3 regions of the Ruminococcus sp. AF17-22AC genome follow, and region 1 is predicted to be linked to each of the others. Evidence: predicted binding sites of a transcription regulator. Region 1 holds the regulator's gene; each other region holds the start of a gene.

Region 1 (3,290 bases):
TTTTGAGCATTGTGGTCTTGCCGGTACCGTTGTTGCCGATCAGGGCGACACGTTCGCCACGTTTGATCTGGAAGGAAATATTGGAAAAAAGTTTCTGCTGCGGAAAGCTCTTGGCAAGTTCTTTGACAGTCAGAACGTCGTTCCCACTGACTACACGTGGTTCGAGAGAGAGACGCATCTGGCTCTGAACTTCGAGAGGTTTTTCGATACGCTGAATTTTGTTCAGCATTTTTTCACGGCTTTCGGCACGCTTGATAGATTTTTCTCTGTTGAAAGATTTCAATTTGACAATGACAGCTTCCTGATGCTTGATATCGCGCTGCTGGTTCAGGTAGGCTTTGTACTGTGCATCACGGAGCTGCGCCTTCTTTTCTGCGTAGGCGGAATAGTTTCCGCTGTACATGCGGACGTGACCGGCTTCGATTTCAACGACCTTGGTTACAACTTTATCGAGAAAATAACGGTCATGGGAAACGATGAATACAGCGCCCGGATAATTCAGAAGATAAGTTTCCAGCCAGGCGATGCTTTCCATATCGAGGTGGTTGGTCGGCTCATCGAGAAGCAGGATATCCGGTTTGGAAATCAGCAGTTTACCGAGTGCGACACGCGTTTTCTGACCACCTGAAAGAGTAGCCACCTGTTTGTTGAAATCTTCTTCGGCGAAACCAAGACCATTCAGGACACCCATCAGCTCACTCTTATAAGCGTAGCCGTTTTCAAGTTCAAATTCGTGGGTCAGGCGGGTGTAACTGTTCATCAGCCGATCGAGCTCTTCGCCTGAAGCATGTTTCATCTCAAGCTCCATGGAACGCATGCGTTCTTCCATGTCGATGATGTATTGTTTGGTGCTGAGCAGCTCTTCGTAGACGGTACGATGTCCTTGTACATCCTGATACTGTGCGAGATAACCGATCTGCTTGTCCTTCATGAGGACGACCTGACCGGAATCAGCATGCAGCTCGTTCATGATGATGCGGAGAAGAGTCGTTTTGCCTGCGCCGTTATTGCCGATCAGAGCGGCTTTTTCCCGTTCTTCTATATGAAATGAGGCATCTTCCAGAATCACTTTTTCACCAAAGGATTTCGAGATGCCCTGACATGATAAAATCATAATCTTTCCTCCATTGTAAATATACCGTAATGATTATAAAAGTAAAAACTTTTTTTGTAAAGAAAAACCGCAAAAATTGTACGTATTTCACAACAAAGATTGACAATAAAATGTCATTTCGTTATAATTAACGGGAAAGTGTAAGGAGGGACAACGGTGGAAGCAAAACAGATTTCAAAAGCTGTGATCAAAAGACTGCCGCGTTACTATAGATACCTGGGTGAACTTCTGGAGGATAATGTAGAGCGTATTTCTTCAAATGACCTTAGTAAGAAAATGCGTGTAACGGCATCACAGATCAGACAGGACTTAAATAACTTTGGGGGATTTGGACAGCAGGGTTACGGATATAACGTAAAATATTTATATACAGAGATTGGTAAGATCCTTGGTCTGGATACGGTACATCCGATGATTATTGTCGGTGCCGGTAATCTCGGTCAGGCGCTTGCCAATTACGTAGAATTCGAGAAACGTGGATTCAAACTTGTTGGTATTTTTGATGTAAACCCGGTGCTCGAGGGCATCGCGGTACGGGGAATTGAAATTCAGATGATCAGTGATCTGCCATTCTTCCTTAAGGAAAATAATGTGGAGATCGCGATTTTGACGTTGCCGAAAAACAAAGCGATAGATATGGCGGATATCCTTATCGAAAATGGAATCAAGGCAATCTGGAATTTTGCACATGTGGATCTGGATACACCGGACGGTGTAATTGTAGAGAACGTTCATCTTTCTGAAAGTCTGATGACATTGTCATATAATCTCAGCCAGTATCGGCAGCAACATGTGGATGATGAGAAATAATTCAGGACAGGCTGTTGCATGGCTCCTTTTCAGGAGATGCTGTGTAATAGCCTGTCTGTTGTTATAAGCAGGAGGTGACCGGATGAAACAGGTAGTGACCTGCCAGGAAATGAAATCCTGTGACAGTTACACGATTGAGAAGATGGGAGTACCGTCCTGTGTGCTTATGGAGCGGGCGGCTCTGAAAGTTGTAGAAGAACTGGAAAAAAGATTTACAACAGAGAATATAAAGCAAAAGATCCTGTGCGTCTGTGGAAGTGGAAATAATGGCGGAGATGGTGTGGCTATTGCGAGAATCCTGCATCAGCACGGCTATCAGAGCGCAATTTATCTGGCAGGAAATCCGGATCACAGGACGGAAGAAATGCAGCGGCAGTGCCAGATTGCCGTAAATTATCAGGTACCTGTTGTGAATAACCTGCATAATGAGGAATATACTACTATAGTAGATGCCATTTTCGGCGTTGGACTGACCAGAGAGGTAAAGGGCGAATATCGTGAACTGATCGCTGAACTGAATGAGATGTCCGGATGGAAAGTATCTGTTGATCTGCCTTCGGGAGTGGATGGCGATACCGGTATTGAGCTTGGAATTGCATTTTGCGCAGACCTTACGGTGACGTTTGCTTTTCGTAAGGCAGGGCTTTGCCTGTATCCGGGAAGAAAGCTTGCCGGTCAGATTGTAGTCGCGGATGTTGGCATCTACAGAGAAGACGGGGCAGAACCGAAGCTGTTTTCGATGGAAAAATCGGATCTGCGTGAATTGCCGGAGAAAGAGGCAGAGGGAAACAAAGGTACTTTTGGAAAAGTACTTGTGGTTGCCGGGAGCCCGGGAATGTGTGGCGCAGCATTCTTAAGTGCTTCGGGAGCCTTTGCAACAGGAGCCGGAATGGTAAAAATTATAACACCTGAGGAAAACCGGATTCCGCTTCAGACCATGCTTCCGGAGGCGATGATTTCATGCACCGGAGACTGGGAAAATGATTTTAACTGGAGTGATGTGCTGGTGATCGGGCCGGGAATCGGAATGTCGGTGAGGGCGGCCGATAAAGTGCATTTTTTCCTTAAAAAAGCAAAGCAGGAGGGAAAGCCGGTTGTGCTGGATGCGGATGGATTGAATCTTCTGGCAGAGAATCCGGAATGGAAAAAATATCTGGGCAGTCATGTGATTCTGACACCGCATATGGGTGAGATGAGCCGTCTGACCGGTAAATCAATCAGAGAATTAAAGAGTGACCGGGCAGGTGCGGCACGTGCACTTGTGGCGGAGACCGGGGCGGTATGCGTACTGAAAGATGCGTGTACAGTGACAGCGGCGTCGGATGGACGTGCATGGATCAATCTTTTGGGAAATGCGGGTATGGCA
Region 2 (3,290 bases), on a different contig from region 1:
TGCCTTACCATCTTCCCAGACTCAAAAATCCAATAAAAAAGAGGAACCCTTCATACGAAAATCTCCCCTCCTGAAACACCAGGAGATATTTTCAAAGGATTCCCCATACAACAAAATTTCTTATCCACACCCAGCCCAGGGTGTGCAGAGGGACGGGCGACGTCCCTTTGCGGTTTTATATGATTCTTTAAATCACATAATCTTTCTGAACAGATCTTTCAGATCTTCCACACTGGCATCTTTCGGGTTGCCCGGTGCGCATGCATCAGCGTGTGCAGATTCTGCAAGGAACTGAAGATCTTCTTCTTTAATTGCTTCCAGTTTTGTCGGAATTCCTACATCAACAGAAAGCTTTCTGACTGCATCGATTGCAGCTTTTCTGTACTCTTCCTGTGTCATGGAATCTACATCTTTGACACCCATAGCACGGGCGATTTCACGGTACTTTTCACCTGTACATTCCTGATTATATTCCATAACGATCGGGAGCATCATTGCGCATGCAACACCATGTGGTGTATCATAAACAGCACCCAGAGTATGTGCCATGGAATGTGCGATTCCAAGGCCTACATTTGAGAATCCCATACCTGCAATATACTGTCCAAGTGCCATTCCCTCACGGCCTTCTTTTGTGTTTTCTACTGCACCGCGAAGAGATTTGGAAATCAGTTCGATTGCTTTCAGATGGAACATATCTGTCATTTCCCATGCAGCTTTTGTGGTATAGCCTTCGATTGCATGTGTCAGTGCATCCATACCTGTAGAAGCGGTCAGACCCTTAGGCATAGAAGACATCATTTCCGGATCAACTACTGCGATGATCGGCATATCATGTGGGTCAACACATACGAATTTACGTTTTCTTTCTACATCAGTGATAACATAGTTGATGGTAACTTCTGCAGCAGTTCCTGCTGTTGTCGGAACTGCAATGATCGGTACACAAGGTTTCTTTGTCGGTGCAGTGCCTTCCAGACTTCTTACATCTTCAAATTCCGGATTCGCAATGATAATTCCGATTGCTTTTGCTGTGTCCATGGAAGATCCGCCACCGATTGCAACGATATAATCTGCACCGGATTTCTTAAATGCAGCTACACCATTCTGTATATTCTGGATTGTCGGGTTTGCCTTAATATCTGAGTAAATTTCATATTCCAGGCCATCTTTTTCAAGGACATCTGTTACCTTACTTGTAACATTAAATTTAATCAGATCCGGGTCGGAACATACAAAAGCTTTCTTAAATGCATGTGCTTTTGCCTCGTTTGCGATCTCAGCGATTGCGCCTGCTCCGTGATAAGAAGTTCCATTCAAATTGATTCTGTTTGCCATGATTAAACATTCCTTTCTTACTTGTCTGCACATTGTCTTTTGCATCTGTACAGCATTATTTGCTTGGACTTTGTCATTATATTAACAATGCATCCATAAAAAAGAAAGTTACAAAATCCGTTGAGTGTAACGTTTCCTGTAACTTTCGTGATTTGTTCCAAATTTATATATTCATGTTCAGTAAAAATGACAGTGTATTTTCTATATAGCGTCTGTTTGTTCAATAAAATCCCTTTATTTACGGGATTTTTGTAATGTCAATTTAAAATTTCAAGATCCACAAAAACCTCTGCAAGTTTTCCCGGCATACCGTCAACCACTGTCTGAGCAAGTTCCTCCGGTGTACATGTCAACTCTCCTGTCACCCATCTGATCGTCATATAGATCGAGCTTTGGCAGTACATTTCCAAAAGATAATGAATGTTTTCTCCGGCTTTTTTGCCACTTTTTTCACAAATCAGATTTTCATAAAATTCTAGAATCAATTCAAAATCATGCTGTCTGAGAGAGTTCTGTTCATCATAGCGAAATGCCGCAGCAAAAAATGTCTGCTCTTCCTGAATATAAGTAAACTTCTTCACAAGCGCATCGTAAACTGTTTTTCCCTGTCCCATATGCTCAAAAGATTTTGCCAAAAGCTTGTCAAAATACCAGTTGATCAGATCATATTTATCCAGAAAATTTCTGTAAAAAGTCTGCCTGGTAAGCCCACATTCTTCCGTAATCTGCTTTACAGTAATGTTTTCTACCGGAGTGGATTTCATACATTCTTTCATTGCTCTTGCAAGCCGATATTTTGTTTTTTCTCCCTTGGTCAGATCTCTCTGGTTGCCTGTTTCAGCCATTCTTTTTCATCCTCATTTAAGTATGGTGTGATTGTCTCATACACTTTGCGATGGTAATCATTTAATAGTTTTCTTTCATGGTCAGACATCTGTTTCGGATCAATTCCATCCAGATCAAACGGTACCATTGTCAGTGTTTCGAAGCGCATAAACTGTCCGAAAGAAGTCTTTTCTGCTTTCCGGCAGAGTACAAGATTCTCGTGACGGATTCCAAATTCTCCCTCCAGATAATAGCCCGGTTCATCAGAAGTAAGCATACCTTCTTCCAGTATCGGTGCCGGATGATCCGGGAGATTTTTCCAGCGAAAACCATTCGGTCCTTCATGTACATTTAAAAGGTAACCAACACCATGTCCGGTGCCATGATTATAGTCCTCTCCCAGTTCCCAGAGTGGTCCACGCGCAAGATAATCGAAATTTAATCCGGTACATCCATACTTAAATTTCGCAGCTGCCAGATTCAGATTTCCACGCAGAACCGCGGTAAAATATTTCTTTTCTTTATTGCTGACCGGACCAAGAACTATCGTTCTTGTAATGTCTGTCGTTCCTTCCAGATAATGTCCGCCCGTATCTGCAAGTACCATTCCTTTCGCCTCAAGCGGAATATCCGTCTCCTTTGTTGCACTGTAATGCACAATAGCAGCGTGTGTTCCATATGCAATAATCGGGTCAAAACTGTCCCCGAGAAAATGCTCCTGTTCGCTTCGGAATTGATAGAGTTTTTCCGCCGCACTCAATTCTGTGATTGTCTCTTTTTCCACATTTGTTTTCAGCCAGTGAATGAATTTAGTAACCGCAACACCATCTTTGATGTGTGCGAGTCTCTCATTTTCCATCTCTGTAAAGTTCTTGACAGCTTTCGGAAGAAGTGTCAGATTTACCTCATCCAAAATCACCGCATCTGCCGGAATATTGCTCACAAGACGGCTGTTGACACCGGATTTGGAGAGAAAGATTCTGCTGCCGGACGGTATCGCCTGCACGTAAGAATAGACTTCATTATATGGATAAATTTTCACTCCGTCAGCTTCCAGATTCTCACAGATTTTCTGCGCAAAGGCACTGACATTTGCATATAACCGAAGCTCGGTATCTGTCATGATC
Region 3 (3,290 bases), on a different contig from region 1:
GATTGCCATATCAGGCATCAGCTCGTAATCAGCCAGCGGCCATTTTATTCCTGTTTCTTTATCTGTGATAATGGCAAAAGGTGTTACCTCAGAACCGGTACCGGAAGATGTCGGTACGGCGATGAAGTACGCTTTTTTACCCATTTTCGGGAATGTGTAAATTCTCTTACGGATATCCATGAAATCCATTGCCATATCATCAAAATCTGCATCCGGATTTTCATAAAGCACCCACATGATCTTACCGGCATCCATTGCAGATCCACCACCCATAGCGATGATGCAGTCCGGCTCGAATGCACGCATTGCTGCAGCACCGGCTCTTGCAGAAGCGAGAGACGGATCCGGTTCTACATCAGAGAAGCAGGTATGCACGATGCCCATTTCATCAAGTTTGTCTTCTATTTTCTTTGTATAACCGTTCTTGTAAAGGAAGGAGTCTGTAACGATGAAGCAGCGTTTCTTGCCCATTACGTTTTTCAGCTCATCCAGAGCAACCGGCAGGCAGCCTTTTTTGAAGTAAACTTTTTCCGGGGTTCTCATCCAGAGCATGTTCTCTCTCCTCTCAGCAACAGTTTTGATATTGATCAGGTGTTTTACGCCAACATTTTCGGATACGGAGTTTCCTCCCCAGGAACCGCAGCCCAGTGTCAGGGACGGAACAAGTTTGAAGTTATAAAGGTCTCCAATACCACCCTGAGAAGAAGGAGTGTTGATCAGGATACGGCAGGTCTTCATGGCTGCTGCATGTTTTGCCATTTTTTCTTTCTCATTTACATTGATGTAAAGGGAAGATGTATGTCCGTATCCGCCGTCAGCTACGAGCTGTTCTGCTTTTGCAATTGCTTCATCAAATGTTTTTGCTTTGTACATGGCAAGTACCGGAGACAGTTTCTCATGCGCAAATTCTTCACTGATGTCTACAGATTCTACTTCACCGATCAGGATCTTGGTTTCTGCAGGAACTTTTATACCTGCCATCTCAGCGATCGTAGCTGCTTTCTGTCCAACGATCTTTGCATTCAGTGCGCCGTTGATCAGAATTGTTTTTCTTACTTTTTCGATTTCGTCTTTCTTAAGGAAATAGCATCCTCTGTACTGGAACTCTTCTTTTACTGCTTTATATACACCTTCCAGAACTGTTACAGACTGTTCGGATGCACAGATCATACCATTGTCAAATGTTTTGGAGTGGATGATGGAGTTTACTGCAAGACGGATATCGGCAGTATCATCAATGATAACCGGTGTGTTTCCGGCTCCAACACCAAGTGCCGGTTTTCCGGAGGAATATGCTGCCTTAACCATTCCAGGACCGCCTGTTGCAAGGATGATGTCTGCTTCTTTCATTACCATGTTGGTAAGTTCCAGACTCGGTACGTCGATCCATCCGATGATGCCTTCCGGTGCGCCTGCTTTCACTGCTGCTTCAAGCACAACTTTGGCAGCTTCGATAGTGCTTCCTTTTGCACGCGGATGTGGGCTGATGATGATTGCATTTCTTGTCTTCAGCGCGATCAGAGTTTTGAAGATTGCGGTGGAAGTCGGGTTTGTAGTCGGGATAACTGCTGCGATCAGTCCGATCGGTTCTGCAATTTTCTTGATTCCGTAAACCGGATCTTCTTCGATCACACCACAGGTCTTTGTGTTTTTGTATGCATTGTAGATGTATTCAGATGCATAGTGATTTTTGATGACTTTATCTTCAACAATACCCATTCCTGTTTCTTCTACAGCTGCTTTTGCAAGCGGGATACGCGCTTTGTCAGCAGCAGTTGCAGCAGCTTTGAAGATCTTGTCTACCTGCTCCTGTGTGTAAGTGGCGAAAAGTTTCTGTGCTTCTTTCATCGCAGCGATCTTTGCTTCCAGTGCTTCCGGAGTGTCAATGATTGCCGGGATGTGGGTTTCTTTCTTTGCCATTTCTGAATCCTCCTGTTTTTCCTCTTATGATATGATCCTTATAATTTAGTCCGATAAACAATTCTGTTAATTGATTAACGTTAATTATTTATCAATGATTGATATGTGCTTATTATACGGATTTGTTAATCATTTGTCAATCTGTAATTTGTTAAAATTTTAACCGAATTCTTTCATGTATCTTCTCTGTTTTTCTATAGATTCTACAAATTGACTTCTTCTGCGCATCTCTGCAATCCTGCCGGAGTCTATATCCGATGCCCATAGTCATTTTTGTCATATTTTTCCATCTGCTTTCATACATTAATTGATGGGAAACGAAAATAAGGAATCTGTGATTTTCCATCACTTTTCTTATTTTACGTTGATTTAACGCAAAACACTTACAGATTTATTACAGAAGGAGTATTTTCATGGGAACCTGCAATACATTACGAACGACTGAAACTTACACGACTGAAAATTTTACTTTGATACAGTTAGAGGAAGAAAGACAGAAATTGAAGAAAAAAGAACTTTTAAAAAACATGCTGACTGACGGGGAATTCAGCATCAAAGGACAATGTGCCATCAACCTTATGATGACCAAACTGGAAATTATCAATACTTTTTTACTGATGAAATATAACCGGAGCTTTATCCAGATGACGACGGGAAGGCTCAAAAGCTATGACAGCGTCTGCAAAAAAATGCAGAAAAAGGAACTGGATCTGAACTTCGCTCAGGCGTTGGAAAAAATCAATGACCTGATCGGCGTGCGTGCCGTTTGTTCTTATGTAGATGATATTTATAAAGTCGCGGAACTGATCGAGAAACAACAGGATATCCGTATCATCAAGACAAAGGACTATATCAAAGAGCCAAAGAAATCCGGCTATCAGAGTCTGCATCTGATTCTTGAGGTCGCTATGCCATTCCAGAATGAAAGCCAGTGGATCAAAGTCGAACTGCAGCTTCGCACAGCCGCCATGGATTACTGGGCAAATCTCGATCATCAGCTTCGCTATAAAAGAGGTCAGAAACAGGCCGCTGTCATCAACGAGGAATTACAGAGATGTGCTTCTGTAATCTCCGAACTGGACCAGAAAATGCTGGATATCCGCAAAAAAATCGATAGAATCTGATCAGCAGACGCACCACCGGCAACTTCTCTTGCATACTTTGGTATACAGAAAACGCAGGGGCATCGACATCATCGTCAGCTCCTGCGTCTGTTTTATTTCTGCCTGCATGACAGTTTTTTTGCTTTATTCTGCAACGAAATGATACAGTCTGCTCTGGAAATCCCCTCTGAAATCTCTCATCAAAAATCCCATCTTCATCAACATTTCACCGTTGTACACTTCGTCTGTACCTTCCAGACGGTAAGC

What was found. Region 1 encodes Rex, which represses fermentation and respiration genes when NADH is low (regulators of the CRP and FNR family bind a similar motif). Its sites were predicted from a motif close to ATTGTTAANNNNTTAACAAT; they were not measured.
Region 2: fucO (lactaldehyde reductase) is a predicted target of Rex. The motif match lies at 1,408-1,427, and genes of this name have one in related genera.
Region 3: adhE (bifunctional acetaldehyde-CoA/alcohol dehydrogenase) is a predicted target of Rex. The motif match lies at 2,042-2,061, and genes of this name have one in related genera.

Annotation. Positions count from the first base shown of each region.
Region 1 is NZ_QRXT01000001.1:498,993-502,282, reverse strand. Features, by position in the region: gene DWW86_RS02600 (ABC-F family ATP-binding cassette domain-containing protein) at 1-1,114, opposite strand, end outside; gene DWW86_RS02595 (redox-sensing transcriptional repressor Rex) at 1,271-1,924, shown strand; gene DWW86_RS02590 (NAD(P)H-hydrate dehydratase) at 2,007-3,290, shown strand, end outside.
Region 2 is NZ_QRXT01000008.1:35,000-38,289, forward strand. Features, by position in the region: gene fucO (lactaldehyde reductase) at 193-1,338, opposite strand; gene DWW86_RS11820 (TetR/AcrR family transcriptional regulator C-terminal domain-containing protein) at 1,596-2,183, opposite strand; gene DWW86_RS11825 (aminopeptidase P family protein) at 2,153-3,290, opposite strand, start outside.
Region 3 is NZ_QRXT01000011.1:92,556-95,845, forward strand. Features, by position in the region: gene adhE (bifunctional acetaldehyde-CoA/alcohol dehydrogenase) at 1-1,920, opposite strand, end outside; gene DWW86_RS13960 (GTP pyrophosphokinase) at 2,334-3,044, shown strand; partial or broken gene DWW86_RS13965 (GH36 C-terminal domain-containing protein) at 3,168-3,290, opposite strand, start outside.